DNA from 2 places in the Paraclostridium bifermentans genome. Region 1 is predicted to be linked to the other one. Evidence: riboswitches for the same ligand, from Rfam matches in the RefSeq annotation. Region 1 holds a riboswitch; the other holds the start of a gene.
The links. A riboswitch is a leader RNA that binds a small molecule or an ion and turns the genes downstream of it on or off. The one in region 1 is predicted to bind FMN.

Region 1 (4,413 bases):
ATTTTAATCATCTATATCATCTCCATAAGTAAGACTTGTTTATCTAAATTGTTAACGTAACAGATATTATTATATTATAACAAATTACTATTATAAAGCCTTACATTCACAAAGTTTTTATTATATACCATATATTTTACAACTTATGGTAATATTATTTATTAAAAGGGGTGATATTTTTGAATTATAAAGTTCTAACACACGATGATTTCGATGATATAGTAGATATATCTCGAAACATTTGGGATGGCCATGACTATTTACCCAAAGTCTTTCATAAATGGGTTGATGATAAAGAAGGTTGTTTTATTGGATTAGTTAAAGAAGGTAAAGTTGTAGCAGTTGGTAAATATACAGTTTTACCAGATAGACAAGGATGGCTTGAAGGACTTAGAGTACATATAGATTATAGGGGACAGCAACTTGCCCATGCTATTTCTGATATGATATTTAATTTAGCAAGAGAAGATTTAAGAAATAATAAAATAACTAATATAGCAATGTGCACTCATATAGACACTCAAGCTAGTATAAAAATGATGGAAGCTAAGAATTTTTATTTAGCTCAAAGCTGCTTAATAGTTTTTAAAGATTATGATTTTATAAAAAAATCTAACTTAAATTTATTAGATTTTAAAGTTGAAAAATGGAATATTTCTTATAAAGAATTTAAAAATCTCGATTATTTTAAAACTTGTAATAATAAATTAACTTATGGATTTACATTTTTAAATATTTGCGAAAATATTTTTAATGATTTAGTTAAAAGTGATTCTTTATTAATAGTTAATGGTCATAAATGTATTATAAAAATGAAAGGATGTCCATCTATTATATGCATAGATAACACATTTGAAGGAATTAATGATGCTACTAATTATTCTTTATTGAAATATAAATCAAAAGAGGCTGAAATTTATATAACAAATCCATATGATAAACTTATAAATCAGCTTAAAGAAAATAATTTTGAATCAATATCTAATTTTAAAAATGATTGTGTCTATTATGTTTATGATGAAAAATAAAATTCGCTTATCTTGAGCGACTTCGTCTGTTGCTCATAAAAAAGGAGATATATCAAAATAGGTAGTGAATGATAAATATATAAGTTTTAGCGACATTTTGAAAGCATCTTTTAAACTTTCATGGAGCAAAACTTATATATTTATCTATGAACACCCTAGTTTTTGGTATATCTCCTTAATTAATTTATTTTTTTAATATTACCTCCATCTTTTTATAAAGAGGTAATGTAATTACTGACATTAGTATTGCTTTAACTAAGTTAAATGGAGCTATCATCCAAATAACAAAACTCTTTAAATCTACTACATTAGGATTTATTACATGTCCCATATTTACTATAGCTTCCATAGGCATTACTTTTCCATAGAAAGGTAGTAACATATAATAGTTAGTTAAACACCCTATTACTATCATAACTATTGTTCCTAAGAAAAATCCTAAAAATAATCCCTTTATATTTCTTTTGTGTCTGTATGCTAATGATAAAATTACTACATATGAACCACCAATTAATAAGTTTGCTGTTTCACCTATCCAAGCTGTTGTTGATGCTGTCATTGCTTGGAATAAATTTTTAATAAGAACTATTGTAAAACCTGCTACTGGCCCTAATGTCATACCTCCAAATATAGCAGGAACATCTGATATATCTAGTTTTAAGAAATCAGGAAATATACCTGGAATAGGTATTGCTATAAACATTAAAATATAAGAAATTGCTGCTAAAATAGCTACCTTTGTCATTGTATTTGTACTCATAGTTTTTTTATTAGTGAATATATTATCCATTTAAAAAACCTCCTAATTTTAATTTTAGGAAAAAGAAAAAGCCCAAAGAATCTCTTCGAGCTTAGTTTTTTAAGTATATTAAAACAATAATATCTTTCTTATACATATATACTAATCCTCTCTCATCCAGACTTTACTGTCGGCCTTGGAATCTCACCAAGTCATGCTACAAATGTAGCTCGCGGGCTATACCGCCGGTAGGGAATTTCACCCTGCCCCGAAGATCTTACGTGCTATTTAATTTTCCTTATATCTATATATTATTAATAAAATTTAAATATGTCAATATTAATTAAGCTTGTTTTCTATATACAACTTTTCCATCAATTATAGTATACAGGACATTGCTTTGAATTTCTAAAGGATTATTATCCCATATAACTATATCTGCATCTTTCCCAACTTCTATAGAACCTACCCTATTATCTATACCTAATGTTTTTGCAGGATTTATAGTTATCGCTTCTATAGCTTTTTTAGAATCCATTCCATGTTTAACCGCTATTCCTGCACATACAGGTAAGTAATGTAGAGGAACTACAGGATGATCTGTAGTTAGTGAAACTTGCATTCCTGCATTTGATAAAACCCCAGCTGTATCAAAAGTTAAATTTCTTAATTCTATTTTTGATCTTTCAGAAAGCGAAGGCCCTACTATAACTGGATACGCTTCTTCTACTAAATCTTCAACTATTAAATGCCCTTCTGTACAATGATCTAATGTTAACTTTAAATTGAATTCTTTTGCAATTCTTATCGCTGTAAACATATCATCAGCTCTATGTGCATGTACTTTAAATGGAATTTCTCTATTTAATACTGGAAGTAAACTTTCCATTTTTATATCATAATCGGGCTTTTCATTTTCATCATCTTCTTCATGCAATCTTATATCTTCTAGATACTGCTCAGCTTCTTTTAATGTTTCTCTTAACATTGCAGCAATTGCCATTCTAGTTTGTGGAGCTTTTTCTTCTTGCCCATAACAACTTTTTGGATTTTCACCAAAAGCTATTTTTGATGCCACAGGATTTTTTATTATCATCTTATCTATTCTTCTACCAACAGTCTTTATAGCGATACATTGTCCTCCCATGACATTTGCACTTCCTGGTGTACTACATGCAGATGTAATTCCACCGTTTCTCGCTTCTTCAAAACTTCTTTCCATAGGATTTATTCCATCTATAGGATTTAAATGTGGCGTTATTGGATCTGTTTCTTCATTTCCATCAGCTCCCTCAAATCCCATACCATCTTCCCATAAACCTAAATGTGTATGTGCATCTATAAACCCAGGAAAAATTAAACTTCCATTTGCATCTATAACTTCTACATCTAATGGTGCAACTATATCTGTTCCAATTTCTATTATTTTCCCATTTTCAATAAGTATGTCACCCTGTATAATTCCATTAGTGACTGTGTTTATAATTCCATTTTTTATAAAAAGCATTTATTCCTCCTATACTTCTTTTATATCTTTCATAGTTAAAGAAACCTTTTGTGTTTTTAAATCTATCCCTATTACTTTTACATCTATTACATCCCCTACAGTTACTACTGTCATAGGATCTTTTACAAATTTATTACTCATCTGTGATTTATGAACTAAACCATCATTTTTTATTCCAATATCAACAAATGCTCCAAAATCTACAACATTCCTTACAGTTCCTTTTAAAACCATACCTTCTTTTATATCTTCAATTTTTAATACATCTGTTCTAAGTACAGGTTTAATCCCTTCTTCTCTTGGATCTCTTCCTGGTTTTTTTATTTCAGATATAATATCCTTTAAAGTAACAATTCCTACTTCTAATCCTTCACTTAATTTTTTTATTCCAATATCTGCTATCTTAGAATCTATTTCATCTACATTTCTATTTTTCAAATCATTCAATGAGTATCCTAGTGTCTCCAGTAAACTTTTACAAGTATCATAACTTTCAGGATGTACACCAGTGTTGTCTAAAGGATTTTTTGAATTTGTTATTCTCATAAACCCTGCACATTGAGTAAATGCTTGTGGCCCTAATCTTTTAACTTTTTTAATTTGAGCTCTTGATGTAAAATCTCCATTTTCTTCTCTATACTCAATTATATTTTTCGCTATAGTTTTGCTTATTCCTGCTACATGTTCAAGTAATGAATATGAAGCCGTATTTAAGTCTACACCTACAGAGTTTACTGCATCTTCTACAACTCCACTTAAAACTTCTTCTAATCTTTTTTTATTAAGATCATGTTGATATTGTCCTACTCCAATACTTTTAGGATCAATTTTCACTAACTCAGCTAAAGGGTCTTGCAATCTTCTTGCTATAGATATAGCTCCTCTTATAGATACATTTATATCTGGATGTTCTTCATTAGCAAGCTCTGATGCTGAATATACAGATGCACCTGCTTCACTTACTATAGTATATTGAACATTACCATTTATTTCACCTATCATTTCAGATACAAATTGTTCTGATTCTCTCGATGCTGTACCATTACCTATAGAAATTATATCTATATTATATTTTTCTATAAGTCCTTTTAAAGTCTTTTTTGCTCCATCTACATCATTTTGAGGTTTAGTTGGATATA
Region 2 (4,413 bases), 1.4 Mb from region 1:
ACATAGGCTATCGTTAGACTAATTCCATCAATAGTTATAGAACCTTTATATACAATATATCTAAGTATATCTACTGAAGTTTTTATTGTTATCCATATTGCAGTATCTTCCTTTTTTAAATCTTTTATATATCCTGTGCCATCTATATGACCACTAACTAAATGTCCTCCTAATCTAGTACTTAAACTCAATGCTCTTTCTAGATTTACCTTACTTCCTATTTTTAAAGTATTTAAATTGCTTTTTCTAATAGTTTCTGACATCACATCAGCTTCAAATGTTCCTTTGTTTATATTAGTTACAGTTAGACAAACTCCATTTGTACAAATGCTATCTCCTATTTCAGTTTTTTCTAAAACTTTATTACAATTAATAATAAGCTTAGATGACTTAACTCCATTTTTTATGTGATTTATAGTACCGATTTCCTCAACTATTCCCGTAAACAATTACTCGTCACTTCCTTTCAAGTATCCTTCAATTAAAATGTCTGAACCTACTTGTTTATGCTCTAATCTATGAAGTTTAAATGCTTCTTTTATATCATCTACTCCTTGTCCTCCAATAGGAGTTTTAGAGCTTTCTCCTCCTAGGATAATAGGGGCTACATATACTTGAATTTTATCAACTATATTTTCATTCATTGCTGAAAAATTCAAGCTCGATCCTCCTTCAATTAAAATGCTATCTATATTTAATTCTCCTAATTTATTTATCATTTCTTTTAAATCAACTAAGTTGTTTTTTAAATTAACAGTTAATATTTCAACACCTTTACCCTCTAGTAATTTCATTACATTTCTATTTGCATTTTTTGTAGTTACTACAATAGTTCTAATTGATTTTGAACTAGATACAATTTTTGAATCTATAGGTATTTTAAGTGTTGTGTCTACTATAATCCTTATTGGATTTTTACCGTTTTCTAATCTACAATCTAACATTGGATCATCTTTTATAACAGTATTTATTCCAACTAATATACTCATTACTTCACTTCTTAACTTATGTACGTATCTTCTTGACTCATCACAGCTTATCCATTTTGATTGACCTGTACTTGTTGCTATTTTCCCATCTAAACTCATGGCAACTTTCATAGCTACAAATGGTTTTTTATTTTTTATATATTTTAAAAAAACTTCATTTAATTTTTTATTTTCTTCATCTAAAACTCCAACTTTAACTTCAATACCTGAATCTCTAAGTTTTTTAACTCCTTTGCCTTGCACTAGCGGATTGGGATCTACAGACGCTATAACAACTTTATTTATTTTACTTTCTATAATTTTATCTACACAAGGAGGCGTTTTACCAAAATGAGAACAAGGTTCTAAATTTACATACATCGTTGATCCATTTAAGCTCTCTCTTGAATTTTCAATTGCATTTACCTCTGCGTGTTTTCCTCCATACTTTTCATGATACCCTGTACCTACAATTTTGTTATCTTTAACTATAACTGCTCCAACCATAGGATTAGGATTTACTTTTCCTATTCCTTTTCTTGCAAGGTTAATAGCTAAACCCATATAATATTCATCCATTATATTCTCCTTTCACATCTTGTGATTTATAAAAGAAAATAATAAAAGCCCTGAGTTTTAAACTCAGGGCTTTTTGTATCATAAAAATACACATATTAAATTAATTAAAAAAGCTCTGAAATATAGGATATTTCAGAGCTTAAAAATCAAAATAATAGTATATGCTTATATACATTACAATACATTATCTTCTTTCATCCAGACTTTACTGTCGGCTTCGGAGTTTCACCGAATCATGCCATTTACGGCTCGCGGGCTTTACCGCCGGTAGGGAATTTCACCCTGCCCTGAAGATTATTTAATTCTAATTAGATAATAATTCTTATATACTAGATTGTCAATATATAAATTTAAAATTTAATTAATTGCCTTATGGATATAGATATTACTATCTATTGCATTAATATTTTTTATTAACATATTTTTATAATCATTTATGAAGTTTTCACTATCATTTTTTATAATTCTTATCTCTTTATATTTAGTGCTATTTCCTATGTTTACAATGTTTACAGTAAATGTTTTTTCATTTGTATTTGATAGTAATTCTATTATTTTTTTCTGACTTAACGTTGAACAAATTTCTCCTCTATCAACTATAAAAATATATTTACTTTTGCATCTTTTTATTAATAGGTTTACATCTTCATCATTTAAGTAAATTATCTGAGCCCCTATGTTTTTTAATTCAACTAATTCTAAATATTTATTATTAGTTGCTATAACAAAGTTGGATACTATTTCATTGAAACTTTTTACTGTATTAATAATACTATTGTCATATTGGTCTATTATCATTAATGCAAATAATAAATTATCTGTATTATTATTTGCTGCTTGTTCTAGATTATTTTTCATTTCTTTTATATCATATATTTTTTCGAAATTATTATTTGGATATTCATAAGTATTTCCTACTGGGCAATTTATATACTTATTTAAACACTCTAGTGCTTTGCTTATTTTACCACATTCAATATATGCTAAGCACTCCATAAAATATAAATCTTTAAAATTTGGAATTGATAATCTAATTTCTTCTATAAATTTTATAGATTCATAAAATTGTTTTTCATTTGAATATGCCTTTACTATGTTCAGAATTAAATATGGGTAAAACACATAATTATATTTCAACTCCATAAGCTCTAAAGATTTTTTATAAGACTCTATCGCACTTTTAAAGTCTGTAATTCTTGCGTATTCATTCCCTAAAACATAAAAATAATAGGCATCTTTTTCTTCTTCTGTGTATGTATTTAAAATCCCCATATTTCTTTTATATTTAGACTCTATATTAACCTTATTTGGGTCATATCCGTAATGATAAATTTTAATATCTATATTTTCAATACACTTATCTTTATTATGTTTTTGAATGCAATTAGCTATTTGTTCATGTACTTTTCCCCTAAATCTATATTTTCTTTTATTTTTAAAAAATCTAAAAACTACATATTCTCCTACTTCAGTTCCGTTGATTATATTTGTTAGTCTAAAAAAATATCCCTCTGATAATTTTTTACTACTTAATAATGCTTTCAATTTCCCCAAATCTTCTTTTGAGATTTCTTCATCGGCATCTAAAAATAATATATAATCTTTGGTAGCATACTCTAATGATACATTTCTAGCTTCACTAAAGTCATTCTTCCATTTATGGTTTATTACCTTTGCATTGTAATTACTACATATGTTTAAAGTTTCATCATTTGATCCTGTATCAACAATTATAATTTCATCTGCTATTGACTCTATACTATCTAAACATCTCTTTATATTTTTTTCCTCATTTTTGACTATCATACAAACACTCAAACTCTTCAATCTATCCACTCCCAATTATAAATTTAATAAAAAGTTACTTTTATAAATATACAATTTACTTTATTGATTTTAAAAAAGAGGCTTACCATAATTAATATGATAAACCTCTGAAATTTATAAATCTTTCCCAGTAAAGTCTTTACTTGCACTTGTTAAAAAACCTATAGATGAAAATAATAAATTTTTAATTAATATTAGAGATGGATTATTTACATTAATATCTAATACATAAGCACATATGGTAACAATCATTGCCATTACAGCAAAAGTTCCTACCACTAATACCTTAGTCTTTAATAACTTAGGACTAGAAGTGCATGTTTTGGTTGATCGCTCTAGTATATATCCTGCAATAGAAGAAAATGCTGTTCGTATAGTAACTAAGTTTCCAGTAGCGTCTAGTTCCGTATCGAAAATCGATATACACACAACTAAAAATGAAATTAATCCTAGAATTATTAAATATTTACATACTATTCCTAGTTCGTTAAAAAATTCTTTTATTTCCTCTAAAATAATTTTTATTCCTCTTTTTATCATATTAATCACCATCATAACTATTTAAATATAGTTACTTATTATAATATGTCTTTAAAATAAGCATTGTTACTTAATTGGAATCAATATCCATTTTAGTTTTATTTTAATTTTTTTGGGTAATTAAATATTAGTTATAAATTTGATAAAAAAGGAAGCGATTTTAATGTTTGGTTTACTAGAAGGCCTAGTTGAGAAAAATAAGGAGTATATAAAAGATGGTGATGTTGCTAATTACATACCTGCCCTTTCTAAGGTAGATAAAAATCAACTAGGAATAGCTATTATAGATTTGACAAAAGATGGCTATAAAGATTATTTTGCTGGAGATTATACTACTAACTTTGCAATTGAAAGTACATCTAAAGTTATTACACTTATAATGGCTATGATGGATCATTCTCCAGAATATGTTTTTCAAAAAATTGGTACGGATCCCAGTGGTTTTCCATTTAACTCAATACTTAATATGAATATAAATAATAAAGATGTTCCGTCTAAC

Region 2: linked by a shared signal. The riboswitch ahead of ribD (bifunctional diaminohydroxyphosphoribosylaminopyrimidine deaminase/5-amino-6-(5-phosphoribosylamino)uracil reductase RibD) and the one ahead of KXZ80_RS15045 (ECF transporter S component) in region 1 are both predicted to bind FMN.

Annotation. Positions count from the first base shown of each region.
Region 1 is NZ_CP079737.1:3,125,753-3,130,165, forward strand. Features, by position in the region: gene tsaE (tRNA (adenosine(37)-N6)-threonylcarbamoyltransferase complex ATPase subunit type 1 TsaE) at 1-11, opposite strand, end outside; gene KXZ80_RS15040 (GNAT family N-acetyltransferase) at 180-1,028, shown strand; gene KXZ80_RS15045 (ECF transporter S component) at 1,213-1,818, opposite strand; FMN riboswitch at 1,929-2,047, opposite strand; gene KXZ80_RS15050 (amidohydrolase) at 2,111-3,274, opposite strand; gene KXZ80_RS15055 (Tex family protein) at 3,284-4,413, opposite strand, start outside.
Region 2 is NZ_CP079737.1:1,707,106-1,711,518, forward strand. Features, by position in the region: gene KXZ80_RS08215 (riboflavin synthase) at 1-449, opposite strand, end outside; gene ribD (bifunctional diaminohydroxyphosphoribosylaminopyrimidine deaminase/5-amino-6-(5-phosphoribosylamino)uracil reductase RibD) at 450-1,547, opposite strand; FMN riboswitch at 1,730-1,846, opposite strand; gene KXZ80_RS08225 (glycosyltransferase family 2 protein) at 1,905-3,353, opposite strand; gene KXZ80_RS08230 (hypothetical protein) at 3,489-3,914, opposite strand; gene glsA (glutaminase A) at 4,078-4,413, shown strand, end outside.